Variovorax paradoxus: one gene and its partner. The protein of the gene in region 1 interacts with the protein of each later gene in a pairwise test. Links are inferred from orthologs where the notes say so. Each region holds a gene or a part of one and is shown on either strand. Other genes may lie near its edges.

Region 1 (15,200 bases):
CTTGTCAGCGAACGCGGTGATGACCACCGGCAGCGGCAGACCCGGCTCGACGCCTTGGGTTTGCGCGTTGAACGCCTTGCAGAACTCCATGATGTTCAAACCACGCTGGCCCAGTGCGGGACCGATGGGTGGTGACGGGTTGGCCTTACCAGCTGGCACTTGCAGCTTGATGAAGCCGACGATTTTTTTCGCCATGCTTTGCTCCTTGCGGGTGATATCGCCTGGGCTTTCGCCGCGGCTCCCCGGGGTTAAACGACTCTTCGATCAAGGCCGCGCGCCGAGTCGGACAACGCGCAGCCGGAAACTGGCAGGCCCACCCGAAGGCAGGCCAGGGGATCAGGTCTTCTCGACCTGACCGAATTCGAGCTCCACAGGGGTGGCGCGGCCAAAAATCATGACCGACACGCTGACCTTGCTCTTCTCGTAGTTGACGTCTTCCACCGTGCCATTGAAGTCGGTGAACGGGCCTTCCTTGACGCGCACGAACTCACCCACCGTGAACTCGACCTTGTGGCGCGGCTTCTCGGTGCCCTGCTGCATCTGGTTGACGATGTCCTCGACTTCCTTCTGCGAGATCGGGGCCGGACGGTTCTTGGCGCCGCCCACGAAACCCGTCACCTTGTTGGTGTGCTTCACCAGGTGCCAGCTCTCGTCGTCCATGATCATTTCGACCAGCACGTAGCCCGGGAAGAAACGGCGCTCGGTGGTGCGCTTCTGGCCGTTCTTGATCTCGACCACTTCTTCGGTCGGAACGAGGATGCGGCCGAACTTGTCTTGCATGCCGGCGCGGGTGATGCGCTCGGTGATGTTGCGCTCGACAGCCTTCTCCATGCCCGAATAGGCATGCACCACGTACCAACGCAGATCAGGGTTGGCAGCAGGCATCAGAAGGGGGTTTTTCTCCTCTTCCGGCGTGCTCGGCGTGGTTTCAACTGCGTCGTCGGTCATTATTTTCTCCAGCCCAGAATGAGGTCAAAGAACACCCATTCGAGCGTCTTGTCGGTGAGCCAGAGGAAGACGGACATGATCGCCACGAAGGCGAACACATAGGCCGTCATCTGCATCGATTCCTTGCGGGTCGGCCAGACAACCTTCTTGACCTCGCGCCACGAGTCACGACCGAAAGCCCACAGCTGACGGCCATTCTCGGAGCTGCCGAAGGCGCCCACGGCCGCGGCCAAGCCGACCAGCAGAGCAGCCCATTGCACCAGCGAGCCTTGGCGCGACAGCAGGTAGAACGCCACGATGGCGCCCACTGCCAGCACCACCGCCGCAGCCAGCTTGGCTTTGTCGGCGCCCGTGCTCACGGTTTCGATTTGAGAAGTGGCCATGTTCGGCTGGTTTCCTGTGGCCTTTCGGCCTTCAATTCAATGCATCCCTTGAGACGCCGAAGCCCATCGGATCGCGATGGGCTTGTCGGGGCGCCACCTAGGTGGCAGGGGCAGTAGGAATCGAACCTACAACCTTCGGTTTTGGAGACCGACGCTCTGCCAATTGAGCTATACCCCTCCGGTACTCTTTACGCTTGGCTTAGATGTCGAGGATCTTGGCCACGACGCCCGAACCCACGGTACGGCCGCCTTCACGGATGGCGAAGCGCAGGCCTTCTTCCATCGCGATCGGGTTGATCAGCTTGACGGTGATGCTGACGTTGTCGCCGGGCATGACCATTTCCTTGTCCGCGGGCAGCTCGATCGCGCCGGTCACGTCCGTCGTGCGGAAGTAGAACTGCGGACGGTAGTTGTTGAAGAACGGCGTGTGACGGCCGCCTTCGTCCTTGGACAGGACATACACCTCGGCGGTGAAATGCACGTGCGGCTTGATCGAGCCGGGCTTGCACAGCACTTGGCCGCGCTCGACTTCTTCGCGCTTCGTGCCGCGCAGCAGCACGCCGACGTTGTCGCCAGCCTGACCTTGGTCCAGCAGCTTGCGGAACATTTCCACGCCGGTGCAGGTGGTCTTGACGGTCGGGCGGATGCCGACGATTTCGATTTCTTCGCCGACCTTGATCACGCCGCGCTCGACAGCGCCGGTCACCACGGTGCCGCGACCCGAGATCGAGAACACGTCTTCGACGGGCATCAGGAACGTGCCGTCCACAGCGCGCTCAGGCGTGGGGATGTACGTGTCCAGCGCTTCGGCCAGCTTCAGGATGGCTTCTTCGCCCAGCTTGCCCTTGTCGCCTTCGAGGGCGAGCTTGGCCGAGCCGTGGATGATGGGGGTGTCGTCGCCAGGGAACTCGTACTTGTCGAGCAGCTCGCGCACTTCCATTTCGACCAGCTCGAGCAGCTCGGCGTCGTCGACCATGTCGCACTTGTTCAGGAAAACGATGATGTAGCCCACGCCCACCTGGCGAGCCAGCAGGATGTGTTCACGGGTCTGGGGCATCGGGCCGTCAGCGGCCGAGCACACCAGGATGGCGCCGTCCATCTGAGCGGCGCCCGTGATCATGTTCTTCACGTAGTCGGCGTGGCCGGGGCAGTCGACGTGTGCGTAGTGGCGGTTGGCCGTTTCGTACTCGACGTGCGCGGTGTTGATCGTGATGCCGCGGGCCTTTTCTTCGGGCGCTGCGTCGATCTGGTCGTAAGCCTTGGCTTCGCCGCCGAACTTGGACGACAGAACGGTTGCGATCGCAGCCGTCAGCGTGGTCTTGCCGTGGTCAACGTGACCGATCGTGCCCACGTTCACGTGCGGCTTGGTGCGGGTGAATTTACCTTTTGCCATTTTTCGACTCCGAAAAAAACGATTTCAACGCATGCAGATGGGTCGCAAGCCTGTCGTTGCAACCCCAGAAAACTGGTGCCCTTTGCGGGAATCGGACCCGCGACCTCTCCCTTACCAAGGGAGTGCTCTACCACTGAGCCAAAAGGGCTTTTGTTCTAACCAAATCGCTTCCGGCGCCGAACCGGGTCTCTGGAGCGGGAGACGGGAATCGAACCCGCGTCATCAGCTTGGAAGGCTGGGGTTCTACCATTGAACTACTCCCGCATCGGGGGCACTTCAAGGCACCCAAAGCGCTAGATCCAATCGCTCTTAGAAACCAAATTCATCGCTGGTGGAGAGGGCTGGATTCGAACCAGCGTACTCGTAAGAGGGCAGATTTACAGTCTGCTGCCATTAACCACTCGGCCACCTCTCCGGCGAACCTCGAAATATAGCACGATTTTGTGACTACACAGGATTCCCAGCAAAAGATGAAGCTTGGAAACCTGCTCGAGGTGTGTAGCCCCCGATTATGAGCGAAGTTCGGAGCCTCCTGGCTGCTGCGCCTCGCGCCATGCACGGGCTTGGCCAAAATGACCGCAGCCGATGAACGGGACGGGCGGCCGGAGCGCAGAAAGCGGCGAGGGATGATTCGACATCAGTACCTTATGGCGCTCTACGTCAATCAACGCGCGCTTACTTTGCGCGTGCGAGCCCCATAGCATAAAAACAACAGGCCGTTCGCCCTGCGCCACGTGGCGAATCACGGCGTCGGTGAGCACCTCCCAACCGCGGCCTGCATGGCTGGCCGGCTGGGCTTCTTCAACCGTGAGACAGGTGTTGAGCAGCAGCACGCCGTGCGTCGCCCACTTCACGAGACTGCCGCCCGGGTTCGGAAATGCCGGCGGCGGCGTGCCCAGGTCGCGCTGGAGTTCCTTGAAGATGTTGCGCAGCGACGGCGGCAGGGCCACGCCCGACGCTACCGAGAAGGCCAGCCCTTCGGCCTGCCCTCGCCCGTGGTACGGGTCCTGGCCCAGGATCACGACCCGCACGTCTTCCGGCGGCGTGAGTTCCAGCGCCCGCAACGGCTGCGGCGGAAAGATCACCGCCCCGGCGTCGAGCCGCTCGCGCAGAAAACCCTGCAGCTTCTGGCCGACTGCGCCCGCAAAGAAATCGTCGACCAGCGGCTGCCAGCCCGTCGCCACCGGCCAGTCGGCAGGATCGCTGCTCGACAGCTGATCCGGCCGGGTCATTTGAACAACGCAGCGAGGGCCTCGCCGGGTTCCTTGGCGCGCATGAACGCTTCGCCGACCAGGAAGGCGTTGACGCCCGCGGCGCGCAGCGTGGCGACGTCCTCGCGCGTGGCAATGCCCGACTCGGTCACCGGTAGACGGTCCGCCGGCAGCCTGGGCAACAAATCGATCGTCGCCTGGATCGACACCTCGAAGTTGCGCAGGTTGCGGTTGTTCACGCCGATGAGCGCCGTCTTGAGCTTCAGCGCGCGCTCCAACTCGGCCGCGTCGTGCACCTCGACCAGCACCGCCATGCCCAATCCACGCGCGATGGCTTCGTAGTCCTTCATCTGCGCGTCGTCGAGGCAGGCGGCGATCAGCAGGATCGCGTCGGCGCCCATCGCGCGCGACTCGTACACCTGGTAGGCGTCGATGATGAAGTCCTTGCGCAGCACGGGCAGGTCGCACGAGGCGCGCGCCTGCTTGAGGTAGTCGACGCCGCCTTGGAAGAACTGCTTGTCGGTCAGCACTGAGAGGCAGGCCGCGCTGACCACGCCGTCGCCCTCGGCATAGCTTTGCGCGATGTCGGCCGGAATGAAGTCTTCGCGCAGCACGCCCTTGCTCGGGCTGGCCTTCTTGACTTCGGCGATCACCGCCGCCTGGCCGGCCGCGATCTTGGCGCGCAAGGCGGCTTCGAAGTCGCGCGTGAGCACGCGGCTCTCGGCGTCGAAGCGCACGGCTTCGAGCGAGGCGCGCTTCAGCGCAGCGGCGACTTCCTGGCGTTTGACGGCGACGATCTTGTCGAGAATGTCTGACATGGCTTGCTCTGCTTTCGATGGCACGACGGCCTGATTCTCAGAAGGAAGTGGAGGCCTTGACCAGCTCTGCGAGCTTGGCCTTCGCCGCACCGGACGCGATGGCCTGGCGCGAGCGCTCCACGCCCGCCGGCACCGAGTCGACCACGTTGGCTGCGTACAGCGCCGCGCCTGCATTGAGGAGCACGATATCCAGCGCCGGGCCGGCCTGGTTGTCCAGCACGCCGATCAGCATGGTCTTCGACTGCTCGGGCGTCTCGACGCGCAGCGAACGGTTGCTCGCCATCTGGAAGCCGAAGTCTTCCGGGTGCAACTCGTACTCGCGGATTTCGCCGTCCTTGAGCTCGCCGATCATGGTGGCGGCGCCCAGCGAGATCTCGTCCATGCCGTCGCGGCCGTAGACCACCAGCGCATGCTCTGCGCCGAGGCGTTGCAGCGCGCGCACCTGGATGCCCACGAGGTCGGGGTGGAACACGCCCATCAGGATGTTCGGTGCGCCGGCCGGGTTGGTCAGCGGGCCGAGGATGTTGAAGATCGTCTTGATGCCGAGTTCCTTGCGCACCGGCGCGACGTTCTTCATCGCGGGATGGTGGTTCGGCGCAAACATGAAGCCGATGCCGACCTGCGCGATGCACTGCGCGATCTGCTCGGGCTTGAGGTTGATGTTAACGCCCAGCGACTCCAGCACGTCGGCACTGCCCGACTTGCTCGACACGCTGCGCCCGCCGTGCTTGCTGACCTTGGCGCCGGCCGCGGCCGCCACGAACATCGAGCAGGTCGAGATGTTGAAGGTGTGCGAGCCGTCGCCGCCGGTGCCGACGATGTCCACGAGGTTCGTGGTGTCGGCCACGGGCACCTTGGTCGACACCTCGCGCATCACCTCTGCCGCGGCGGTGATCTCGCCGATGGTTTCCTTCTTGACGCGCAGGCCGGTGATCAGCGCGGCCATCATCACGGGCGAACACTCGCCGCTCATGATGAGTCGCACGATGTGCAGCATCTCGTCGTGGAAGACTTCGCGGTGTTCGATGGTGCGCTGCAGCGCTTCCTGGGGGGTGATCATGAAGAGTCTCCTCGGTGTGTGCGTGTAGCCAGGCCTCAGGCCTTGAAGAAGCCGCGGATCGCCGCGACAGCGCGGTCGACGCCCGCGGCATCGACATCCAGGTGCGTCACGAAGCGCAGGCGATACAGCCCGGTCGCAAGGATGCCCTGCTGGTTGAGGCTGGCGAGCAGCTCCGAAGAACGCGCCTGCGCCGCGCCCGTGAGATCGACGAACACGATGTTCGTGTGCGGCGCCTCGACGGTCAGGCCTTCAATGCCTTCGAGCCCCTGTGCGAGCCGTTGCGCCAGCGCATGGTCGTCGGCGAGGCGGTCGATGTGGTGATCGAGCGCATGCGACGCGGCTGCAGCCAGCAACCCCGCCTGCCGCATGCCGCCGCCCGCCATCTTGCGGATGCGGTGCGCGCGCGCGATGAAGTCACGCGAGCCGACCAGTGCCGAGCCGATCGGTGCGCCCAGGCCCTTGCTGAAGCACACCGACACGCTGTCGAAGCACTGCGCGATGCGGCGGGCTTCGGCGCGGATATCGGTTCGCTGGTTCAGCGCCGCCTGCGCGGTGGCCGCATTGAAGAGCCGCGCGCCATCGAGGTGCCGCTGCAGTCCCTTGCGCTTGGCCAGATCGGTCGCGGCCTGCACGTAGTCGAACGGCAGCAGCTTGCCGCCCAGCGTGTTCTCCAGCGCCAGCAGCTTCGTGCGCGCAAAGTGGGCGTCGTCGGGCTTGATGGCCGCCTCGATCTGCGCGAGCGGCAGCGTGCCGTCGGGCGCATGGTCCAGCGGCTGCGGCTGCACGCTGCCGAACACCGCAGCGCCGCCGCCTTCCCAGCGATAGGCATGCGCCTGCTGGCCGACGATGTACTCGTCGCCACGGCCGCAGTGCGACAGGATCGCGCACAGGTTGCTCTGCGTGCCCGTGGGCACGAAGAGCGCCGCCTCGAAGCCCAGCAGCGCGGCGATCTTCTCCTGCAGCGCGTTCACGCTCGGGTCGGCGCTGAAGACGTCGTCGCCCAGCGGCGCGGCCGCCATGGCTTCGCGCATCGCGGGCGTGGGCTGCGTGACGGTGTCGCTGCGCAGGTCGACAAGGGAAGAGCGGTCGGTCATGGGGATCAGTCCAGGAAGTTCTTGAGCATGGCGTGGCCGTGCTCGGTGAGGATCGATTCGGGATGGAACTGCACACCTTCGATGCGCACGTCGTGCGTGAAGCCGGTGTGCCGCACGCCCATGATCTCGCCGTCGTCGGTCCAGGCGGTGACAGCCAGCGCCTTCGGGCAGCTCTCGCGCTCGATCGAGAGCGAGTGGTAGCGGTTGACGATGAACTTCTCGGGCAGCCCCGCGAACACGCCTTCTTGCGTGGTCGTGATCTCGCTGGTCTTGCCGTGCATGAGCTGCTGCGCCCGCACGATCTTGCCGCCGAAGGCCGCGCCGATGGCCTGGTGACCGAGGCACACGCCCAGGATGGGCAGCTTGCCCGCGAAGGCCTCGATGGCCGCCACCGACACCCCCGCCTCGGCCGGCGAACACGGCCCGGGTGATACCACCAGCCGCGTCACGCCCGAAGCGATCAGCTCGCCGAGCTGCTCAATGGTGATCTCGTCGTTGCGATGCACCTGCACGTCCGCGCCCAGCTCGCCGAAGTACTGGACGATGTTGTAGGTGAACGAATCGTAGTTGTCGATCATCAGCAGTTTCATGGCTTGCTCACAATCCGGTGCACGCCCTTCACGACAGGGAACACGTTGAAGTTGATGAGAAGGCCCAGCTTGAGGCCCGACAGGCGCAATGCGGCCAGCACCTGCGCACGGTGCAAATCGGTCAGCACATCGACCGCCTTGAGTTCGACGATGACCGACTGCTCGATCACGAAGCCTGCGCGGTACACCTCGCCGAGCGAACGGCCCTTGTAGGTGGCCGACAGCACCACGTCGCGCGTGAAGCCGATCTCGCGTTCGGCGAGTTCGATGGCCAGCGCCGCGGCGTAAGCCCCTTCATCGAGCCCCGTTCCGAGCACGCGCTGCACCTCGACGGCGGCGCCGATGATCTCGTGCGAGAAATCGTTCTGAATGTCCGGTGCGTTGCTCATTCCAGGCCTTCCTCGACCAGTTCGGCGGCACGCAACAGTGCGCGCGCCTTGGCTTCTGTTTCTTTCCACTCCAGCTCGGGCACCGAGTCGGCCACGACGCCGGCTGCGGCCTGCACGTGCAGCATCTGGTCCTTCACGATGCCGGTGCGGATCGCGATCGCCACGTCCATATCGCCGGCATAGCTGATGTAGCCGCAGGCGCCGCCGTAGAGCCCGCGCTTGGTGGGCTCGAGCTGGTCGATCAGTTCCATCGCATGCACCTTCGGCGCGCCGGTCAGCGTGCCGGCGGGGAACGTGGCCTTGAGCACGTCGATGGCGGTCATGCCGTCCTTCAGCGTGCCTTCGACGTTGCTCACGATGTGCATCACGTGGCTGTAGCGTTCCACCGCGAAGGCCTCGGTCACCTTCACGGTGCCGGTCTTGGCGATGCGGCCGATGTCGTTGCGCGCCAAGTCGATCAGCATCACGTGCTCGGCGCGTTCCTTCGGATCGTTGATGAGTTCCACCTCGGCCGCCTTGTCGAGCTCGAGCGAGGCACCGCGCGGGCGCGTGCCGGCCAGCGGGCGGATGGTGATCTTCTGCTCGCCGTCGCCGGTGTTCTCCTGGCGCACCAGGATCTCGGGCGAGGCGCCCACCACGTGAAAGTCGCCCAGGTTGTAGTAGTACATGTAGGGCGACGGGTTCAGCGAACGCAGCGCGCGGTACAGCGACAGCGGCGACTCGGTGTAGCGCTTGCTGATGCGCTGGCCCACCTGCACCTGCATGAAGTCGCCGGCGGCGATCATCTCTTTCGCGCGCTCGACAGCGGCGATGTAGTCGGCCTTGGCAAAGCTGCGCTCGGGCGGATGCGCCTGCGTGGGCTTCACGACGGGCGCGCTCACCGAGTACTTGAGCTTGTCCTTCAGCTCGCGCAGGCGGCGCTTGCCCACGGCATAGGCCTCGGGCTGCTTCGGGTCGGCGTAGACGATGAGGTAGAGCTTGCCCGACAGGTTGTCGATGACCGCGAGTTCTTCGCACTGCAGCAGCAGGATGTCGGGGCAGCCCAGCGTGTCGGGCGGGCAGCTTTTTTCGAGCTTGCGCTCGATGTGGCGCACGGTGTCGTAGCCGAAGTAGCCGGCCAGGCCGCCACAGAAGCGCGGCAGGCCGGGCCGCAGCGCAACCTTGAATCGCTTCTGGTAGTCGGCCACGAAGTCCAGCGGATTGCCCTTGGCGGTCTCGACGACCTGGCCGTCGGTCACCACTTCGGTGACGGCCTCTGCGCCGAAGCCCGAAGCACGCAGCAGCGTACGCGCGGGCAATCCGATGAAGCTGTAGCGCCCGAAGCGCTCGCCGCCGACGACCGATTCGAGCAGGAAGCTGTGCTTGCCGCCGCCCTGCGAGTGGGCGAGTTTCAGGTAAAGGGAAAGAGGGGTTTCGAGGTCGGCAAAGGCCTCGGCCATCAGCGGGATGCGGTTGTAGCCCTGGGCGCTGAGGCTCTTGAATTCAAGTTCGGTGATCACGGATCGTTCTCCAGTTGCCGGCCGACGCTCCTTCGGTCGGTGGCAAGGTCATTCACTGGTGGCCCGGAGTCGAGGGGATCGATCCGGCGCCGCGGGCGCACGGCGTGCGCCGTGCAATCAAACAGTCAGCGATGTATGGCGACGCCAGGGCCAGGCTCCCCGGCTGCCTTCACCTGTTTGAATGATGTGATGAACGAACATGGAGCGCCGAGTTTAGCCCACGAAAACGGCGCCTTGTGCAACGGCTGGCTTCAGGGTTCCCCCGGGCCCTGCGCGATAAAACAAAAAGATACATTCGCACGACCGTTCGCAAATTCAAGGAGACTCACTTGTTCGCCCTCCCGCTCCCGGCCGTGTTCTCCCGCCTCGCGGCGCTCGTTTTTCTTTCCGCCGCGCTCTGCGGTGGCGCCTTCGCGGCGCAGGTCGACGTGGCCGGCATCAAGCTCGAAGACCAGATGGACTTGCGCGGCGCCCCGCTGCAGCTCAATGGCGCAGGCATCCGCTACAAGACCATCATCAAGGTCTACACGGCCGGCCTGTACCTGGGCAAGAAGGCCTCGACCCCCGAAGAGGCGCTGGCCGTGCCGGGCCCCAAGCGCGTGGCGATCACGATGCTGCGCGACATCGACGCCAACGAGCTCGGCAAGCTGTTCGTGAAGGGCGTGGAAGACAACTCGCCCAAGAGCGAGATGGTCAATCTGATCCCCGGCCTGCTGCGCATGGGCCAGATGTTCGCGGACCAGAAGCAGCTCAAGGCGGGCGACACCTTCACCATCGACTGGCTGCCCGGCACGGGCACGCTGATCACGGTGCGCGGCGTGCCGCAGCCCGATCCGGTGAAGGAGGTGGCGTTCTTCAATGCGCTGATGCGCATCTGGCTCGGCCCGAACCCGGCCGACTGGAAGCTGAAGGACGCGCTGCTCGGAAAGCAGTAAAGAGGCAGCCCTCAGGCCGCCGCGAACTCGGCCAGCGAATCCACGAACCCGTCCGCATCCACGCCGCGCACCGGCTCGCCGTGGTTGTAGCCGTAGGTCACGAGCACGACGGGGCAGCCGGCGGCGCGTGCCGCACGCGCGTCGTTGCTCGAGTCGCCGACCATCAGCGTGCGCGACGGCACCGTGCCCAGCGCTTCGCAGGTCTTCAGCAGCGGCAGCGGATCGGGCTTCTTGCGCTCGAAGGCATCGCCGCCGAACACCTGCTCGAAGAAGCCGTCGAGCCCCTTCGCGGCCAGCAGCGGCTTGGCGAAAGCCGTCGGCTTGTTCGTGAGGCAGGCCAGCCGCAGCCCGCGCGCGCGCAGCGCCTTCAGGCCTTCGACCACACCGGGGTACGCGGCCGAATGGCGGCCGTTGATCTCCAGATAGTGGTGCTGGTAGCGCTCCCACGCGCGATCGAAAAGCGCCGCCGGGGCCGGCGCCCCCACATGCGCCAGCGCCGACAGGATCAGGTGCTCCGAGCCCTTGCCCACCATGCGTTCGATGGCGGCGGGCTGCACCGGCGGCAGGTCGAGGTCGCGCAGCATGCGGTTCAGGGCCTCGGCAAAGTCGCCGAGCGTGTCGACCATGGTGCCGTCGAGGTCGACGATGGCAGCGTCGAAGAGGGAGTGGTCGAAGTTGATGGCGTTCAAAGCAGGCAAATAGAGTTCGAAAAACTGCTTGGTACTTTACCGGGCATGAAGAAAGAGAGCGCCAGACATTTCAAAGATCCTGGAAAAGAGGCGAAGTCGCAAGCCGTGTTCACAGGAGAGTTCGGAACGGTCGATACCAACGAGCGCCGATCTTTCATCTCGATGCGACGCCTCCGGCCGAGTCGATGTTGATCTTCGACCCTGAAGGCTTCAACCGGCTTGCCAGAAAATCCAGCAGTGCGCGGTGCACCGCCGTACTGTGCCGGCGCTCCAGGTACACGGCGGACAGCCACATGTCGCTGCGAACGAACTGCGACAGCACGGGCACCAGGCGCCCGCTCTCGACGTAGGGCTCGAGCATCACCGAGGGCAGGTAGACGACGCCTGCGCCAAGCAGGGCCGCCTGGATCAGCGGGCTGGCTTCCGTCGCGTCCAACGGTCCACGGACGGCGACCTCGAGCGGCTGACCGTCGACTTCGAAACGCCACTTGGGCAGCGGATTCAGATGGCTGCTGAACAGCGCGATGTGATGCGCAAGCTCGCCCGGATGGGCAGGCACACCATGCGTGCGCCAGTAGGCAGGCGCCGCGCAGACAGTGAGCTGCATCGACACCAGTTTTCGAACGATCAGGTTCTTGTTGGCCAAGACGCCGAAGCGAAGCGCGATGTCGATGCCCTCCTCCGCAAGATCGACCATGCGGTTCGTGAGCACGAGACTGATGCTGACCTCCGGATAGTGGCCAAGAAAGGCGTTGATCAGTGCCGGCAGTTCCGTCAGCTCCATGCCGTAAGGCGCCGAGATGCGCACGCGCCCGCTGGGAATCCGCGCGCGATCCTGGAGCTCGGCTTGCGTAACGTCGGCCAGTTCGAGCATGGGCCTGCTTCTTTCGAGCAGCAAGGCGCCGGCGTCGGTCAGGCTGACGGCATGGCTGGTCCGGTTCAGCAATCTGACACCGAAGCGGCTCTCGAGGGCCGCGATGTATTTGCTGACGGTGCCCTTGGACAGCGAAAGATGCTTGGCCGTGCGGGAGAAGCTCCCCGAAGTGGCGACCTCGCTGAATGTGCGCAGGAGATCCAGGCTGTCCACGATGTTCTCCTTCTTGTTGGTCAGGGCGATGCTGGTGCGAGCATCTCGGACAGGTGCTCAGGCGAGTCCCAGCTTTTTTCTCAGGCTCGCATCCACCGGTCCTGCCGGCATGAAGCGGCGCAATTTCGTCAGCAACGACGCCTCCCCCGGCGGCGTGCAACGCATGCGCCAGGGGCCGAGCGCCGCCTCGACGATGGTGCTCGCCACGCCGTGCGGCTCGGGCGCACTGCTCACGCTGTCGGCCACGGAAAGCGACACCAGGTCGCGCTCGCGGTCATAGCCCGCGATCCGCGCCTTGACACGGGGCGCATTGGCATCGAGGTGGGTCCGGGTGAAGGCCGGCTGCACCAGCGTGGCGCGAATGCCGAACTGGCGCACTTCGTGATCCAGCGACTCCGACAGCCCCTCCACCGCATGCTTGCTGGCCGCATACAGGCCCATGTACGGCGCCGGAAGCACACCGAGCACGGAACTCACGTTGACGATGCGCCCACGGCGTTTCTCACGCATGTGGGCGAGCACCGCGCGCGTCACGCGCAGCATGCCGAAGACGTTGGTGTCGAACAATTCCGCGGCCTCCGCTGTCGCGGTTTCCTCGGCCGCACCGATCATCATCATCCCCGCGTTGTTGACCAGCACGTCGATGCGCGTGGCACGGTCGATGACGGATGCGATGCCCCGCTGAACCGAGCCTTCGTCCCGGACGTCCATCTCGACGAATTCGACACCGGGCAGCGAAGGTGCCTTGCGCAGGTCGCGCACGGTGCCGAACACGCGGCAGCCTCGCGCCACGAAAATTTCCGCGGCGGCGCGTCCGATGCCGGAGGACGCGCCCGTCACGACAACGACTGATGAACTCGACATGACTGGCTCCTTCGATCTTGATGAATGGTGATGAAGCGCATCAGTGCGCGGCCTGGGTCGCATTGCCGGGTTTGATCCGGAACCAGATCGCGTACATCGCCGGCAGGAACACCAGCGTCAGGATCGTTCCCGCGAAGGTGCCGCCGATCAGCGTGTACGCCAATGCGCCCCAGAACACCGAATGCGTCAGCGGAATGAACGCGAGGATCGCCGCCAGCGCCGTCAGGATCACAGGCCGGGCGCGCTGCACGGTCGCCTCGACAACCGCATGGAACGGATCGAGCCCCTCCTGCTGGTTGTGGTGGATCTGACCGAGCAGGATCAGTGTGTTGCGCATCAGGATGCCCGACAGCGCGACAAGCCCCACGAGCGCATTGATGCCGAAGGGCTGCTGGAACAGCAGCAAGGTCGGCACCACGCCGATCAGCCCGAGCGGACTCGTGAGGAACACCATGACCATCGCGGAGATCGAGCGCACCTGAAAGATGATGATGAGCAGCGTGATCGCCAGCATGATGGGGAACAACGGCAGCATCGCCGCGGTCGCCTTCTCCGACTCCTCGATGGAGCCCGCCTGGACGATGCGGTAGCCAGCCGGCAGCTTCTGCATCAGGGGCTGCAATTGCGCAGTGATCGCTGTCGATACGTCGGGCGGCTGCAGCCCGTCGGCGATGTCGCCCTGCACCGTGATCGTGGGCATGCGGTCACGTCGCCGCATGACCGGTTCTTCCATGCGCACTTCGACCTCGCCGACCTGCGACAGCGGAATGCGCTGGCCGCCCGCACCGGCGAGCGTGAAGTCCACGAGCTTCGCGGGATCGAGCCGGGTGCTGCCGGCCGAACGGGCCACCACCTGCACGGTGCGGATGTCCTCGCGCACGGTCGTCACAGGCACGCCGCTCAGGAGAAATTGCAGTTGCTGCGCCACGGCGCTGGAGCTCAGCCCCACGGCCTGCAGGCGGTCCTGTTTCAGGGTGAAGTGCAGCGTGGGCGTGCGGGTGCCCCAGTCGGTGCTGACGGTGCGCATCATCGGGCTGGCGTCCATCACCTGCCGCACCTCTGCCGCAATCCTTCGCAGTTCGTTCGCATCGGGCCCGGAGACACGGTAGGCCACGGGGAACGGCGAGTACGGCCCGAACACGAGCTGGGTCACGCGCACCCGCGCCCCGGACGCAAGGCCATCGGCAATGGCCTGGCGCAACCGGTGCTTCAGGGCCTCACGCTCCTCCTGGCTGGCCGTGCGCACCACGATCTTGGCGAACGACGGATCGGGCAGTTCAGGCCCCATCGCGAAGTAGAAGCGGGGCGCGCCCTGTCCGATGTAGGCCGTGACGATCTGGGCCTCCGGCTGCGTGGAGAGCCAGGCCTCGACCTTGGCCGTCGCGTCGCTGGTCTGCGTGATCGACGTGCCGTAGGGCATCTGCACTTCGACCAGGACCTCAGGGCGGTCGGAGATCGGGAAAAACTGCTTCTTGACCACACCCATACCGAGGATCGACACCACAAAGAGTGCGACGACGGCGCCCGCCACCCACCACTTGCGCGCGATGACACGCGCCAGCACATGACGCAGCCGGTTGTAGCGCGGCGTGCCGTAGATCGCGGCATGGCCACCTTCGATCTTCTTGAAGTTCGGCAGCAGCTTCACGCCCAGGTAAGGCGTGAACACCACGGCGACCACCCAGGATGCGATCAGCGCGATGCCGACGATCCAGAACATGTTGCTGGTGTACTCGCCCGCTGTCGATGGCGCGAAGCCGTTGGGCATGAAACCGACGGCGGTGACCAGCGTGCCCGAGAGCATCGGCGCCGCGGTGTGGCTCCATGCGTAGGCCGACGCGGCCACATGGCTGTAGCCCTCCTCGATCTTCACGACCATCATCTCGATGGCGATGATGGCGTCGTCCACCAGCAAGCCCAGCGCGAGGATCAATGAGCCGAGCGTGATGCGGTCGAAGTTCTTGCCGGTCGCGGCCATCACCACGAAGACCACGGCCAGCGTCAGCGGCACTGCGGCGGCCACCACGAGCCCCGCACGCCAGCCCATGCTCAGGAAGCTCACCAGCATGACGACCAGCAAGGCCGCGAAGAACTTGACCATGAACTCGTCGACCGAAGCGGCAATGTTCACCGACTGGTCGGTGACCTTGGTCAGGCTCAGGCCCAGGGGCAGTTCGGCGTTGATGGCACGGGCTTCCACGTCCAGGGCCTTGCCCAGGTCGAGCCCGTTCCATCCCTCC
Region 2 (15,207 bases), 3.9 Mb from region 1 along the record:
AAGCGTCGGTCACGTGCTCCAGCGAATTGCCGTGAATGATGATCACGGGCGGATTCATGCCGCCCTGGTGCGCATAGCGCAGCTTGGGCCGGTACATGCCACCGCGTTGGGGCGCTTGGAATTGCACCGCCTCCAGCAGCAGGCGCGTCAGCACCGGCGTCGACATCTTGCGCGTGGCCGACTTGTGGGCCTGGGCAATGGCCTGCCACACCGGGCCGAGGCCCTGGCGCTTGATGGCCGATATGAAATGCAATGACGCGAATTTCAGGAACGGCAACCGGGTTTCGATTTGCCGCTGGATCTGCTCGCGCTGGTAGCTGTCGACCGCGTCCCACTTGTTGATGGCGATCACCACGGCACGTCCGCTTTCGAGGATGTAGCCGGCAATGTGCGCGTCCTGGTCGGTCACGCCCTGCGTGGCGTCAAGCAGCAACAGCACCACATTGGCCGACTCGATGGCCTGCAGCGTCTTGACCACCGAGAACTTCTCGATCGCCTCGAAGACCTTGCCCTTGCGGCGCAGGCCGGCGGTGTCGATCAGCTCGAAGCGCTGGCCGTTGCGTTCGAACGGCACCGAGATGGCGTCGCGCGTCGTGCCCGGCATGTCGAAGGCCACCAGGCGCTCTTCGCCGAGCCAGGTGTTGATCAGCGTGGACTTGCCGACGTTGGGCCGGCCGGCCACCGCCAGCTTGATCGGCTTGTTGACGTCGTCTTCGTCTTCCTCGTCGTCCGGGTCGGGCAGATTCAGCGGCTCAAGCGCCAGTTCGACCAGGTCGCGCATGCCCTGCCCGTGCGCCGCGGACACGCCGTGCACGTCGCCGAAGCCCAGCTCGTAGAAGTCGACCAGCTTGGTGCCGTCGTGCATGCCCTCGGCCTTGTTGGCCGCCAGCACGCAGGGCTTGCCCAGCCGGCGCAGCTCGTTGGCGATGTCGTGGTCTTGCGCCGAGAGGCCTTCGCGGGCATCGACCACGAAGATCACGACGTCGGCCTCGGCCACGGCCTGCCGCGTCTGCTTGGCCATTTCCTTGTAGATGCCGCTGCCGGCATCGGGCTCGAAACCACCGGTGTCGATCACGATGAACTCGTGCTTGCCCAGGCGGCCGTTGCCGTAATGGCGGTCGCGCGTGAGGCCGGCGAAGTCGGCGACGATGGCGTCGCGCGTCTGGGTCAGGCGGTTGAAGAGCGTCGACTTGCCGACGTTGGGACGGCCGACCAGGGCCACGACCGGCTTCATGGCCGGCCTTTCGATGGCGCGGTTTTCATGGTCGGGCCTTGGAAGTAAGAGAAAGACAAAAAATGATTATTCAGGGCGGTAACCGAAGACGCCGCCCTTGGCGGTCACGACAACCACCGTGTTGCCGGCCAGGACCGGCGTCACGGTGATGGCCGAGCCATCGGGGGTGACGCGATTCAGCAGCGCACCGTCTTCGCGCGACACGAAGTGCAGCGTGCCGGTGCTCTCGCCGATGATCAGCGAACGGCCCACGGCCAGCGGCGCGGTCAGTTCGCGGTTCTTCAGGCGGCTCATCTGCCAGGCGCGTTCACCGTCGGCGCGGCGCCAGGCGGTGACGCTGCCGTCGGATTCAGTGCCATAGAGAAAGCGCTCGTCGCCGCTCACGCCGTCGGCACCCGAGGCCGGCTTGCTCCAGAGCAGCTGCCCGCGCAGGGTGTCGACGCAGCCGACGCTCGCGTAGTAGGCGCGCGCGCAGACCGTGTCGCCGTAGCGGCTCACGCTGCCGGTCAGGTCGACCAGGCGTTCCACGTCGTTGGTGCCGCGCGGCGCGGCGATGGGGGCTTCCCAGCGCGAGCTGCCGTTGCCGGGGTTCATGCCGACGAGTCGGCCGCCCAGACCGGCGACCAGCGTGTCGCCGACCGCGATCAGCACGCCCGACTTGCGCAGCACGAGGTTTTCGCCCGGGCGCTGCTGCTGCCACAAGCGGCGGCCGCTCTGGCCGTCCCAGGCGCTGACGCTGCGGTCGGCGGTCTGCACGAAGACGCGGCGGCCGGCCACCAGCGGTGCGGTGAAGGCCTGGGCCGACAGGCGCTGCTTCCACAGCACCTTGCCGTTTTCGATGGCGACCACTTCGTTGTTGGTGGTGACCACGGCCGTCAGCGAACCGTCGCTGCCGACACCGGCCGCCAGCGGCGCACCGGCGCTGGCGCGCCAGGTTTCGCGACCGGCGCGGGCGTCGATGGCGACGACCGTGCCGTCGCTGCCTGCCACGGTCACGATGTCACCGCTGACATCGGCGGTGAGCGGGAATTCGACGCCTGGAATCCGCACGTTCCAGGCCTGGCGCACGCCCATCAGGGACGGGTTGGCCGGCAACTCGGCGGGCTTGGGCTTGCCGGAGCCCGAGCAGGCGGCCAGCAGCGCTACCAGAACAAGAGCAGAACCCGCACGCAGGGCGGTCGATTCAGGCATGAAACGCTTGAAATTCATGGAGGTGTGCGATCAGGAGTTCTTGGGGACGGCGGGCGTCACGGTGACGGTCGGCGCCAGGGTCTTCGGGTCGACACCAACCGCGTTGAGCTTGATCTCGACCAGTCGGCGGTAGTCCGAGCCGGCGCCGAGGCCGGTCCAGGCCTTGCGGTACTCGGCCTGGGCCTCGTCGCGCTTGCCTTGCGCCATGTAGATGTCGCCCTTGCGGTCGGCCACCAGCGGTTCGAATTCGGTCGGCACCTTGCCGTCGAGTTGCTTGAGCGCGTCGTCGTAGGACTTGGCATCGAGCAGCTCGGCCGCGAGCCGCAGCTTGGCGATGGCCTGGTAGCCCGGATCGACAGCGTTCTGCGCGACCCAGCCCAGCGCCGCGCGCGAGCCGTCGGCATTGCCCTTGTCGAACAGCGTCTTGGCGACCAGCAGGCCGGCCTGCTGTGCGTAGGCGGTGCCTGCGAAGCGCTCCTTCATGTCGGTCATCACGCGCTGGATGCGCTCGACGTCGCCGGACTGCGTGCTGCGTTCGACCTCGTCATAAAGTGCCGCGGCCTGGGCTGCCTTGGTGCGCTGGTAGTACTGCCAGCCGTTCCAGGCCACGAAGGCGCCGGCGACGAGCAGCACGGCCCAGGTGATCAGGGTGCCGTAGGTGTTCCAGAAATGCTTGAGCTGGTCGAGCTGTTCCTGTTCTTCGAGGTCGAGATGGGTGGCCATGCGCTGTCAGAGGTTGGGAGCCGGCGATTGTAGGGTGGCGGCCCAGGTGGTCACTTCAGCAAGTGAACGGGCGGACTGCGCAACGCTGGCGTCGCGCAAGGCCTTGAGAGTCACTTCACCGCGCGCAAGTTCATCGGCGCCGAAGATCAGGGCGTAGGTGGCGCCGCTGGCGTCCGCCTTTCGCATCTGTGCCTTGAAGCTCGCAAGGCCTTCGGCCGTGCTGGCGTGCATCTGCACGCGCACGCCGGTTTCGCGCAGCTGCTGCAAGGCGCGCAGCACCACAGGCATCGAGGCGGCGTCGGGCACGATGGCATAGACGTCGGGCACCGGTGCGGGCACTTCGGCACCCTGCTCTTTCAGCAGGTCGAGCACGCGCTCGACGCCGATGGCCCAGCCCACGGCGGGCGCCGGCTTGCCGCCGATCTGCGCGATGAGATCGTCGTAGCGGCCGCCGGCGCACACCGTGCCCTGCGCACCGAGGCGGTCGGTCACGAACTCGAACACCGTGAGGTTGTAGTAGTCGAGACCGCGCACGAGGCGCGGGTTGATCGTGAAGGCGATGTCGTTGGCCTTGAGGATGGCTTGCACCCCTTGGAAGTGCGCCAGCGATTCGGCGCCCAGGAAATCGATCAGCTTCGGCGCCGCTTCGACCACCTCTTTCATCGCCGGATTCTTCGTGTCGAGGATGCGCAGCGGGTTGCTGTGCAGACGGCGCTTGCCGTCCTCGTCGAGCTTGTCGGCGTGCTGCTCGAAGTGGGCGATGAGCTGCGCGCGGTGCAGCGCGCGCTCGGCGGGCTGGCCCAGGCTGTTGAGCTCCAGGCGCACGTCGGTCAGGCCGATGGCCTTCCACAGCGCGGTGGCCAGCAGGATCAATTCGGCATCGACATCGGGGCCGGCGAAGCCGAGCGCCTCGGCGCCGATCTGATGGAATTGGCGGAAGCGCCCGCGCTGCGGCTTTTCGCGACGGAACATCGGGCCGATGTACCAAAGGCGCTTGGGTCCTTCGTAGAGCATGTTGTGCTCGATCACGGCGCGCACGAGGCCGGCCGTATTCTCCGGCCGCATCGCCAGATGCTCCGACTGCCCATGCTTGTCCGAGCGGTCTTCGAAGGCGTACATCTCCTTCTCGACGATGTCCGTCACTTCGCCGATGCCGCGCACGAACAGCGCCGTGTGCTCCAGGATCGGGGTGCGGACGTTGCGGTACGCATAGCGCCCCATCAGGTCGCGCACGGTGGCTTCGAGCCACTCCCAGCGCGCCGATTCGGGCGGCAATATGTCGTTCATGCCTTTGACGGCATTCAGTTTTTCAGCCATGAGTCTGCGGAGGTGTCAGGCCAGGACAGCGTGATCGCTGCCGAAGCGCTTTTCGATGTAGGTTTCGACGAGCTGGTGGAACTCGTTGGCGATATTGTCGCCGCGCAGCGTGAGGGCCTTTTCGCCGTCGATGAAGACCGGCGCCGCAGGCGCTTCGCCGGTGCCGGGCAGGCTGATGCCGATGTCGGCGTGCTTGCTCTCGCCGGGACCGTTGACGATGCAGCCCATGACGGCCACCTTCAGCGTCTCGACGCCCGGGTACTTTTTGCGCCAGACCGGCATCTGCAGGCGCAGGTAGTCGTCGATCTGCTTGGCAAGCTCTTGAAACGTGGTGCTCGTGGTGCGGCCGCAGCCGGGGCAGGCCGTGACGCTGGGCACGAACACGCGCAGCCCCAGGGCCTGAAGAATTTCGTTGGCGATCAGCACTTCCTGCGTGCGCGACTCGCCCGGCTGGGGCGTGAGCGACACGCGAATCGTGTCGCCGATGCCCTCCTGCAGCAGGATCGACAGCGCCGTGGCCGAAGCCACCGTGCCCTTGGTGCCCATGCCGGCTTCGGTCAGACCCAGGTGCAGCGGGTTGTCGCAGCGCCGCGCGAGTTCGCGGTACACCGAAATCAGGTCTTGAACGCCGCTCACCTTGCACGACAGGATGACCTGGTTGCCGGCCATGCCCATCGACTCGGCCAGCTTGGCGGATTCGATGGCCGAGGTGATCAGCGCCTCGTACATCACCTGCTTGGCGTCCCAGGGCGTGGCGCGCTGGCTGTTGGTGTCCATCAGGCTGGCGAGCAGTTCCTGGTCGAGGCTGCCCCAGTTCACGCCGATGCGCACCGGCTTGTTCCAGCGCATGGCCGCGTCGATCATCTGGCCGAACTGCTTGTCCTTCTTGTCGCCCTTGCCCACGTTGCCGGGGTTGATGCGGTACTTGCTCAGCGCCTCGGCGCAGGCCGGATAGTCGGTGAGCAAGCGGTGGCCGTTGTAATGGAAGTCGCCGATCAGCGGCACGTCGATGCCCATGCGGTCGAGCTGCTCGCGGATGTAGGGCACCTGCGCGGCGGCTTCGGGCGTGTTGACGGTGATGCGGACCATCTCGGAACCCGCAATGGCGAGCTCCTTGACCTGGATCGCGGTGCCGATGGCATCGACCGTGTCGGTGTTGGTCATCGATTGCACGCGCGTGGGCGCGTCGCCCCCCACCGTGACCGTGCGCGGTCCCCAGACCACACTGGCCTGGCGCGAACGGCGCGCCTTGGGCGCGGCCGATTCAATGGGTTGGGGAGTGCAGTCGGTTGTCACGATTTCACCTCGAAACGCGCCACGCCGCCTCCGCGGGTGACAGGCTTCAGATCGTAGGGCTTTCCGTTCACCTGCACATCGACCGCCGATGCTCGCCCCACCACCACGGACAGCGGCAGCGTGCCCGACAGCCCGACGGTTTCGCCGACCTGCAGGCTGCGGCGCAGCAACTGCTTGCCGCCGGCTTCGGTGACGGTGACCCAGCATTCCTCGCGCGCCACGAAGACGAGCTGCTGGCTGCTTGCGGTGCTGGTGTTGGCGACCGCCGCCAGGGGCGCAGAGGCCGGGACGGCCGGCACGGCGGCCAGGACACCAGCAGCCGGTGCGGCATCCACCGGGCCGGTCGGGGCCACGGCCTGCGTCGGCACAGGCTCCGAGACCCCGCCCTGATCGGGAGGCGGCATGGTCTCGGCCTCGTTCTTCGCCGTCAGTCGGCCAACGGAAGCGCCGATCTGGTCAAACGCCGATTGCGGCATCCAGAACAGCACGCCGGCGCCGATCAGCAGCAGCACCACGACCGTCAGCAGCGCGCGCGACGGCAGGCCGCCGGAGCGCCCGCCGTTCCAGCGCGGCGTGTCGGAGACCACACGGGCGTTCAGCGTCCGATTGGTTTCGGCCAGCGGTGCGCGCTGGGCGCCCGGCAACTTGGCGAGCACCGGCGCCGGATCGACGCGCAGTGCGCGGCACACGCTGCTGGCGAGGGCCCGCGCAAAGACGGGGTCGGGCAGCGAGGCGATGTCGTTGGCTTCAAGCGCGAGCAGCTTTTGCGGCGGCACCTTGAGCGCCGCGGCCACCATCTCGATGTGCAGGCCATGCGCTTCGCGCGCTTCGCGCAGCATGTCGCCGGCCGTTTTTTCCGCGACGTCGGCCTCTGCCAGCGGCAGTGCCGCGGACGTCCCGAACTCCGAAACCCGTTCAGTCATTGAAATTCCCGCGCTCGTACGCCATTGCCTCCCGCGATTGAGGGAAACGTCGTTGCAGTTGACCGCCCAGCTGCGCGACAGCCTCGCGGTTGTTGAGCTTCCGTTCGATCTTGACGCCCAGCCAGAGCGTCTCTGCATTGGCCGACGGGCTGTTGTTGACACGGCGAGCGTAGAACTGCGCGCGCGACCACTCTTCGCGCTGCGCCAGCACCGAGGCCAGGTTGAAGCCGATCACCGGATTGCCGGCGTCGAGTTCGTAGGCCTGCAGCAGGCTGCGTTCAGCTTGCTGCCGCTGGCCGGCCTTGAGCTCGCAAACCCCCTGGGTCATGAGCGTCTTGGCGCGGTCGGCATAGCTGGGCACAGCCAGTGCCGCGGCGAACTGCTGTGCGGCGTCGCCGTAGCGGTTCTGCTGGCACAGCAACCAGCCGTAGTTGTGGCGCGTGTTGGCGTCGCGCGGATTGATCGCGACCGCGCGGCGGAAGCTGTCTTCCGCCTGGGCCGCGTCCTCAAGCCGCATGTAGACCAGCCCGCGCAGGTTGTAGGCATCGGCGTAACCCGGATCGATGGCCAGCACCTGCTTGAGTTCTTCGAGGGCAACCGAGGTCTGGCCCTGTTCGAAGTAGCCGGCAGCCAGCTCCATCCGCAGGCGGGCGCGTCGGCGGTTGTTTTCGTCGGTGTGGGTCACGACAGGGGCGCCACTGTCGGCTCCGCTGCCGACAAGCCCGGTGGTGGTGGTTCGCGTGTTGACGCAGCCCGCGAGAAGAAGCGCCACGGCGACGCTCGCGATTCCTGCGCTCAGCACTCGCTGCACGCTCGCGGTCGTCGTCGGTAAGGCCATGCTCATTGCGTCAATGCTCCTGGGGAACGGTTGTTTTGGGGATCTTGGCGCGAGGGTGCAGCACGACGGGGCGCTCGGCCACCTCCGCACGGCGCTGGGCCATGCGCTCGGCCGCACGGGTGCGATCTTTCACGTCGCCGGCGAGTTGTCCGCAGGCGGCGTCGATGTCGTCACCGCGCGTCTTGCGCACGGTGGTCACGAGGCCCGCTTCGCTCAGCGTGCGGGCAAAGGCCAGCACACGCGGTTGCGGCGAGCGCAGCAGGCCCGACGCGGGAAACGGGTTGAACGGAATCAGGTTGAACTTGCACGAGACGTCGTGCTTGCGCACGAGCTCGATCAGCTGACGCGCGTGCTCGGGCTGGTCGTTGACGCCGTCGAGCATGCAGTATTCGAAGGTGATGAAATCGCGCGGCGCATGCACGAGGTAGCGCTTGCAGGCCTCGAGCAGTTCGGCGATCGGGTACTTGCGGTTGAGCGGCACGAGGTCATCGCGCAGCGCATCGTTGGGCGCATGCAGCGAGACGGCCATGGCGACGGCGCAATCGGCACCCAGGCGGTCGATCATCGGCACGACGCCGGAAGTCGACACCGTGACACGGCGGCGCGACAGCCCGTAGGCGTTGTCATCGAGCATGGTGCGCAATGCGGGCACCAGCGCCGAGTAGTTCTGCAGCGGCTCGCCCATGCCCATCATCACCACGTTGGAGATGACGCGCTCGTTGCGCTTGAGGTGCTTGCGCAGGAAATGCTCGGCAAACCAGAGCTGGGCGACGATTTCGCCCGTGGTGAGGTTGCGGCTGAAGCCCTGATGCCCGGTCGAGCAAAAGCGGCAGCCCACGGCGCAACCGGCCTGCGACGACACGCACAGCGTGCCGCGGTCGTCTTCGGGAATGAACACGGCCTCGACCGCATCACCGCCGCCGACGTCGAACAGCCACTTGATCGTGCCGTCCTTGGATTCATGCTGCGTGAGGACCGACAGGGCCTCCACGCGCGCGGTGGTCGCGAGTTTCTCGCGAAGCGACTTCGCCAGATCGGTCATCTGGGTGAAGTCGCTGGCGCCACGCTGGTGGATCCAGCGAAACAGCTGCGTGGCGCGGAATTTTTTCTCGCCGAGTTTTTCGCAGAACGCAGCCAGCCCGTCGAGATCGAATTCGAGCAGATTGGCTGTGGTCATGAATTCAGGCGAGAAACGGCTTCAGCGTGCGTAGACGTTGAGGCCGGCGAAGAAGAAAGCGACTTCGGCGGCAGCCGTTTCGGGCGCGTCCGAGCCGTGAACGGCGTTGGCGTCGATGCTGTCGGCGAAGTCGGCGCGGATGGTGCCGGCGGCTGCCTTCTTCGGGTCCGTGGCGCCCATCAGGTCACGGTTCTTGGCGATGGCGTTCTCGCCTTCGAGTGCTTGCACGAACACGGGGCCCGAAATCATGAACTCGACGAGGTCCTTGAAGAAGGGACGCTCCTTGTGCACCGAGTAGAACTGCTCGGCTTCGTTGCGCGACAGGTGAACCAGCTTGGCGGCGACAACCTTGAGGCCGGCAGCCTCGAAGCGGGAGACGATCTTGCCGATGACGTTCTTGGCGACGGCGTCGGGCTTGATGATGGAAAGGGTACGTTCGATAGCCATTGAAGTGCTTCCTGAGCTTTGATTTTGAAGTGTTTTGTCACAACTGCAGCGAATTTGTTTCGCGGCCCGTCGACAAAGCCTCTGATTTTAACCGGCGCGACCTGCGGGATTGGTGAAAACCCCGCGAAAGGCCGCGCTGCGACGGCTGGTTTTCAGCGTCCGCGGCGGCGGCTGCCGGCCGGGCCACCGAAGCCGCCACCGCCTTGCGAACCCCCACCACCGCCGCGACGTCCCGGACCGCCGCGCTGTTCCTTGCGCTGGCGCGAGAAGCTGTCGGCACCGATGTAGCCGACCGACGTCTTCATCGGATCGGGCTGGTTCGCAGCGCCGCCACCACCGCCGCCACCTGGCGCCCGATTGCCACCGCCGCCCTGCCCTTGCCCCTGGCCGCCCTGACGGTTGCCGGGGCCTGCGTTGCCGCGGCGCCCTTGTTGCTGCGGCGGACCGCCATTGCCGCCGCCCCGGTTCGGGCCACCGCGTCCTCCGCGCTCGCCGCGCGGCGGACGACCGTCGCCCAACGGGCTCGGGATCGGTGCTTCGCCGCGTGCTTCACGCGGCTGACCGCCGCCCATGCCGCCGGCGTTGTTGCCGTTGCGGTTGTTGTTGTTGCCACGGCGCTTCTTGTTCCGACCGTTGCGACCGCCGCCCTCCGGGCCACCGGGGCCGCGTTGCTGCTGCGGACCCGCCGGTCGCGCCTGCGCGCCGCCGGAGGCCTGGAACAGCGCCTGGATGTCGCGCTCGTCGAGTTCCATCCAGGCGCCGCGCTTGAGGCCGCGCGGCAGCACCATCGCGCCGTAGCGGATGCGGATGAGTCGGCTGACCGCGTGGCCCACCGACTCGAACAGGCGACGCACTTCGCGGTTGCGGCCTTCGGAAATGGTCACGCGGTACCAGCAGTTGGAGCCTTCGCCGCCGCCGTCTTCGATGGTGCCGAACTGCGCCATGCCGTCGTCCAGGCGCACGCCTTCGATCAGCTTTTTCTTTTCTTCGGCGGTGAGCGCGCCCAGCACGCGCACCGCGTACTCGCGCTCCAGGCCGAAGCGTGGGTGCATGAGCTGGTTGGCCAGGTCGCCGGAGCTGCTGAACAGCAACAGGCCTTCGGTGTTCAGGTCGAGCCGGCCGACCGACTGCCACTTGCCCTGCTGCAGTCGCGGCAGCTTGCGGAACACCGTCGGGCGGTTTTGCGGGTCGTCGTGCGTGACCACCTCGCCCACGGGCTTGTGGTACGCGATCACGCGCGGCGGCGGCGGAGCGATGCGGTAGCGGATCGGCTTGCCGTTGATCTTGACCTGGTCGCCGTACTGGATGCGCTGGCCGATGTGGGCCGGCTCGTTGTTGACCGAGATGCGGCCCTGCAGGATCAGTTGCTCCATCTCGAGGCGCGAACCGAGACCGGCCTGTGCCAGCACCTTGTGCAGCTTGGGTGAATCGGCCTCGGGCAGCAGCACGCGCTTGAGCGGCGGCACCTCGGGGCTTTCTTCGTCGGCATCGAACTGGCCGGAAATGACGTCGGAGAAGCGGATCGGCTCGGGCGGCAGCGCGTTGCGCTGCTCGCGCTCGGCGGCGCGACGGGCACGGTCGAGGTCGTCTTCCTCTTCGTCGGGCTCGTCTTCCTCGTCGTCTTCATCATCGTCCGCGCGGTCGTCGTCCTGATCGGACGCCTGGGGACGCTTCGTTTCGACCGGTGCGGGCTCGTCTTCGTCGGCCGTCGCGGCTTTGGCAACCACGGGCGCCACATCGGGCTCCACCGCCGCGGGAGCTTCGGCCGCAGGAGCGACTTCCGCCGCACTCTGCAATTGCTCATCGGCAGCCGGAACCTCGACCGCCTTCTTCTTGCGGGGCGCACGCGGCTTCTTCGGCGCTGCTTCGGCCTCGGCCCCTGCTGCCTCTGCGGGCGCAACCACGGATTCAACCGCAACTTCCGTCGCCTGCTTGGGCGTGGCTGTCCGCTTCCGCTTCTTGACTTCGGGTTCGACCGGCAGCTTCGCTGCGTCGTCGGTGTCGGATGAGCTCATGGGGTTTTTCCGGGAGAAACAGCGTGGGGATCGTGGGGATCGGCCTCGTCCGCTGCGGGGGACGGGACGTCGGATGGGGGTTCTTCGGGCGCGATGGCCCCTTCGGGGTCGGCGGGCAACTTGCCGGCTTCTGGCTCGGACGCCTGGGGCGCTTCATCTACGGGCTCGACGGCTTCGTCGCCCCCGGTGATCGCCACCACCTCTTCGGCAAACTCCGCCGCATCGGTCGAAACGACCTCGGCCAGCTCAGCCGACTCGGGCGGCGCATCGACCATGTCGAGTTCGGGCTGCACGCCCTCTTCGGTCACGCGCACGGCGGCGTCTGCGGATTCGGCCACGGCGTCTTCCGCCGCGTCGACATCCATCGGCAGTCCCGGCTGGTCGCCCGAGGCCTGCTGCAGTGCATCGACCAGCGCCGCCTGCTGCGCGGGCGTTTCCACCAGCGGCAACTGGTCCAGCGAGGCCAGCCCAAGGTCGTCGAGAAACTGGCGGGTCGTCGCGTAGAGCGCGGGCCGGCCGACCGTTTCGCGGTGGCCGATCACCTCGACCCAGCCGCGGTCTTCGAGCTGCTTGAGGATCAGGGAGTTGATCGTGACGCCGCGGATGTCTTCCATGTCGCCGCGCGTGGCCGGCTGCCGGTAGGCAATGATGGCCAGCGTCTCGAGGGCGGCACGCGTGTAGCGCGGCGGCTTCTCGGGATGCAGGCGATCGAGGGCATCGCGCATCTCGGGCCGGCTCTGGAAACGCCAGCCGCTGCCGACGCTCACCAGCTCCAGGCCGCGTTGCGCCCAGTCTTCCTGCAGTTCGAGCAACAGCACCTTGATGGTGTCCACACCCAGCTCGTCGTCGAACAGCACACGCATGTCGCGCACCGGCAGCGGCTGGCTCGAACAGATCAAGGCGGTTTCGAGAATGCGCTTGGCATCCGCCGTATTCATGGTTCGCGTTATCCGGAAAAAGGCGCCTGGCGACGCTTGTTCAGATGGATGGAAGGGGTAGGCGTTGCCGGCACGCGGCGAGTGCAACGCAAGGCCGGCATCGGGTGGCCGGCGCGGCCCTCGGGCCGTCAGGCGCGATTGTAATCCAGCCCCCAGGTCTGCAAAGCCTGGGCCAGATCGGGCGGCGGCGGCGAGCGGAACTCCATCGGCTGCTGCGTGACGGGATGCACGAACGCCAGCCGGAACGCATGCAGCGCCTGCCGCGACAGCCCCACCGCGGGCGCGCCGCCATAGAGCGCATCGCCGACCAGTGGATGACCAATCGACGCCATGTGCACGCGGATCTGGTGGGTGCGGCCAGTTTCGAGCGTGCAGCGCACCGCGCAGCCCTCGGTGTGGCTGTCGAGCCGCTCGATCAGCGTGCGTGCGGTCTTGCCCGCGTGGCGCTCCAGGTCGACCACGGCCATGCGCAGCCGGTTGCGCGGATCGCGGCCGATCGGCGCATCGACCTGGCGGGCCGCCGCGCCTTCCCAGGCCTTGTGCCCCATCGCCAGGTACTGCCGCTTCACGTCGCGCGCGGCGATCAGCGCCACCATGGCGTCCATCGCGGCCCGCGTGCGCGCCACCACCATCAGGCCGCTGGTGTCGCGGTCGAGGCGGTGCACGATGCCCGCGCGCGGCAGCAGCACGGCCTTCGGGTCGAGCGCCAGCAGTCCGTTCAGCAGCGTGCCGCTCCAGTGGCCGGGCGCCGGGTGCACCACCAGGCCGGCCGGCTTGTCGATGATCCGCAGGTGCTCGTCTTCATGGACGGTGACCAGGTCCATCGCCTCGGGCCGGAAGGCCTGGCTCTGGGGCGTGGGCCGCAACTCGATGCGCCCCGACTGCCCGACGCGCACCGTGGCAGACACCTTGGTGAGCGTGCGCCCTTGCAGCTCGACGGCGCCGGCCTCGATGAGTTGCTGAAGGTAACTGCGCGAAAACTCCGGCACCAGGGCGGCCAGCGCGCGATCGAGCCGCTGGCCGTGCTGCGCCTGATCGATCGCGAAGGGCCGCAGCTCGCTCGGCTCCGCGAGATCGGCGCCCTCTTCAGCTTCAGGCCCTTCCGGAGGATCGGTCAGGGGGTCGGTCGATATAATTGAGGGCAACTGTTTCACGAAAGCCGTATGTGATGTTTCGCGCCAAATTATCGGTCCCTGCCTGGATCGCGCTCAGCGCGGCGGCCCTTCTCGTCGCCGGCTGTGGTTCCACCACCAAGGAAGACAAGACCGCGAACTGGAGCCCCAACCGCATCTACTCGGAAGCCAAGGACGAAGTCGGCTCCGGCGCCTACGACAAGGCGGTGCCGCTGTACGAGAAGCTCGAAGGCCGTGCCGCCGGCACGCCGCTGGCCCAGCAGGCCCAGCTTGAGAAGGCCTACGCCCAGCACAAGGCAGGCGAAAAAGCCAACGCCATCGCCACGCTCGACCGCTTCATGAAGCTGCACCCGGCCAGCCCGGCGTTCGACTACGCGCTCTACCTGAAGGGCGTGATCAACTTCAACGACGACCTGGGCATGTTCGCGTTCCTGACGCGCCAGGACCTGTCCGAGCGCGACCAGAAGGCTGCCAAGGAATCGTTCGAATCCTTCCGCGACCTCGTGACGCGCTTCCCCGAATCGCGCTACGCGCCCGACGCGCGCCAGCGCATGAACTACATCGTGAACTCGCTCGCGCAGTACGAAGTTCACGTGGCGCGCTATTACTACTCGCGTGGCGCCTACCTGGCGGCCATCAACCGGGCACAGATCGCGCTGGCCGACTACCGCGAAGTGCCGGCGCTCGAAGAAGCCCTGTACATCATGGTGAAGTCGTACGACGCACTCGGCATGAAGGACCTGCGCGACGATGCGCAGCGCGTGCTGACCACCAACTACCCGAAGAGCTCCTACCTGGCCAACGGCTTCAAGGGCAAGGACGATCCATGGTGGAAGCTCTGGTAATCCAGAGCCAGCCGACCACTTCGGTCACTTCGGTAGATCTCAGTAAGGTTTCTTGAGCGCGTCGATCGCGCTCTCGAAATCCGCTTCGGTTTCCAGCCGGCGCATCGGCGGCAACGCCGCCAGCAGCCGCCGGCCATAGCCCATCGCCACGAGGCGCGTGTCGCAGATCGCGAGGACGCCGCTGTCGGTTTCACGGCGAATGAGGCGCCCCGCTCCCTGTTTCAATGCCACGGCCGCTTCGGGCAGCGAGTAATCGCTGAACGAACTGCGCCCCTGCGCTTCGAGCCGCTGCGAGCGGGCCTCCACCAGCGGGTCGTTGGGCGGCGGGAACGGCAGCTTGTCGATAACGACGAACTGCAGCGCGTCACCCGGCGCATCGAAGCCTTCCCAGAACGACGCCGACGCGACCAGCACGCAGCCTGCGCGCCCGTTGCTCGCGCCTTCGCGGAAGCGGTCCATGAGCACGCGCTTGGGCAGCTCGCCCTGCACCAGCACCTCGGGCCGCGCCTCCGTCTGGAGCAGCTCGAACTGCTGGCGCATCGCGTCGCCGATGGTGCGCAGCGCGCGCAGCGTGGTGGTGAGCACCAGTGTGCGCCCGCCGAGTTCGGCGGCACCGTGTGCGGCCAGCTTGGCCACCTGCTGGCTGTGCGTGGGATCGTTGGGCTTCGGAAAAGCCCGCGGCACGTAGATCGCTGCCTGCGAGGCGTAATCGAACGGACTCTGCACGCGCAACACTTCGGCGTCGCGCAGGCCGCAGGGCTCGGTGAACCAGCGCAGCGTGGGGTCGTCGCCCAGCGTGGCGGAGGTGAACACCCAGGCGCGGCGGCTGTCTTCCTGCGGTGGCGGCGGGACGGCGCCGTGCTCGGGGTCTTCGTCGTCATCGCCTTCATCCCCGTATGGCAAGTCGGACTCCACAGGCTCGTCGGTCAGCTTGAGCACCCGCTTGCGCATTGCATCGGCGATGTCGAGCGGCGACTCGATCAGGCGCAGCTGCGTGCCCACATCGACCCAGCGCACCGAGTCGAGTTCGCAGGGTTGCGCGAAGCGCGCGGTGCGTTTGGCAAGCTGGCGCGCGCGCTCGTGCAGGCGCACGAAGTCGGGCGAGATTTCGCTCACCGTGTCCAGCCCGT

The links.
Region 2: the proteins of GFK26_RS04070 (region 1) and ndk interact in binary tests that used the Escherichia coli proteins (3 or more experiments, as listed by UniProt). The link is inferred for Variovorax paradoxus from one-to-one orthologs.

The regions. Positions count from the first base shown.
Region 1 is NZ_CP045644.1:882,922-898,121, forward strand. What follows is about bases 2,096-5,033. They hold GFK26_RS04070 (uracil-DNA glycosylase), read right to left. Parts: upstream 3,957-5,033; coding sequence 3,234-3,956; downstream 2,096-3,233. Other genes in these bases: tuf (elongation factor Tu), read right to left, coding at 2,096-2,724; trpC (indole-3-glycerol phosphate synthase TrpC), read right to left, coding at 3,953-4,753; trpD (anthranilate phosphoribosyltransferase), read right to left, coding at 4,791-5,033. Outside these bases: rplK (50S ribosomal protein L11), read right to left, coding at 1-195; transcription termination/antitermination protein NusG, read right to left, coding at 337-948; preprotein translocase subunit SecE, read right to left, coding at 948-1,331; more of tuf, read right to left, coding at 1,531-2,095; more of trpD, read right to left, coding at 5,034-5,813; ltaE (low-specificity L-threonine aldolase), read right to left, coding at 5,849-6,907; GFK26_RS04090 (aminodeoxychorismate/anthranilate synthase component II), read right to left, coding at 6,913-7,497; GFK26_RS04095 (GxxExxY protein), read right to left, coding at 7,494-7,886; trpE (anthranilate synthase component I), read right to left, coding at 7,883-9,385; GFK26_RS04105 (chalcone isomerase family protein), read left to right, coding at 9,715-10,320; gph (phosphoglycolate phosphatase), read right to left, coding at 10,332-10,946; GFK26_RS04115 (LysR family transcriptional regulator), read right to left, coding at 11,164-12,096; GFK26_RS04120 (oxidoreductase), read right to left, coding at 12,154-12,960; GFK26_RS04125 (efflux RND transporter permease subunit), read right to left, coding at 13,001-15,200. UniProt on the Escherichia coli protein: Excises uracil residues from the DNA which can arise as a result of misincorporation of dUMP residues by DNA polymerase or due to deamination of cytosine.
Region 2 is NZ_CP045644.1:4,823,320-4,838,526, reverse strand. The notes cover bases 7,434-10,378. They hold ndk (nucleoside-diphosphate kinase), read right to left. Parts: upstream 9,147-10,378; coding sequence 8,721-9,146; downstream 7,434-8,720. Other genes in these bases: GFK26_RS22220 (pseudouridine synthase), read right to left, coding at 9,299-10,378; rlmN (23S rRNA (adenine(2503)-C(2))-methyltransferase RlmN), read right to left, coding at 7,533-8,699; pilW (type IV pilus biogenesis/stability protein PilW), read right to left, coding at 7,434-7,528. In the rest of the region: ribosome biogenesis GTPase Der, read right to left, coding at 1-1,234; outer membrane protein assembly factor BamB, read right to left, coding at 1,301-2,443; GFK26_RS22255 (YfgM family protein), read right to left, coding at 2,456-3,148; hisS (histidine--tRNA ligase), read right to left, coding at 3,155-4,465; ispG (flavodoxin-dependent (E)-4-hydroxy-3-methylbut-2-enyl-diphosphate synthase), read right to left, coding at 4,481-5,761; GFK26_RS22240 (helix-turn-helix domain-containing protein), read right to left, coding at 5,758-6,684; more of pilW, read right to left, coding at 6,677-7,433; more of GFK26_RS22220, read right to left, coding at 10,379-11,161; SMC-Scp complex subunit ScpB, read right to left, coding at 11,158-12,099; GFK26_RS22210 (RluA family pseudouridine synthase), read right to left, coding at 12,228-13,253; GFK26_RS22205 (outer membrane protein assembly factor BamD), read left to right, coding at 13,268-14,077; GFK26_RS22200 (ATP-dependent DNA helicase), read right to left, coding at 14,117-15,207. UniProt on the Escherichia coli protein: Major role in the synthesis of nucleoside triphosphates other than ATP. The ATP gamma phosphate is transferred to the NDP beta phosphate via a ping-pong mechanism, using a phosphorylated active-site intermediate.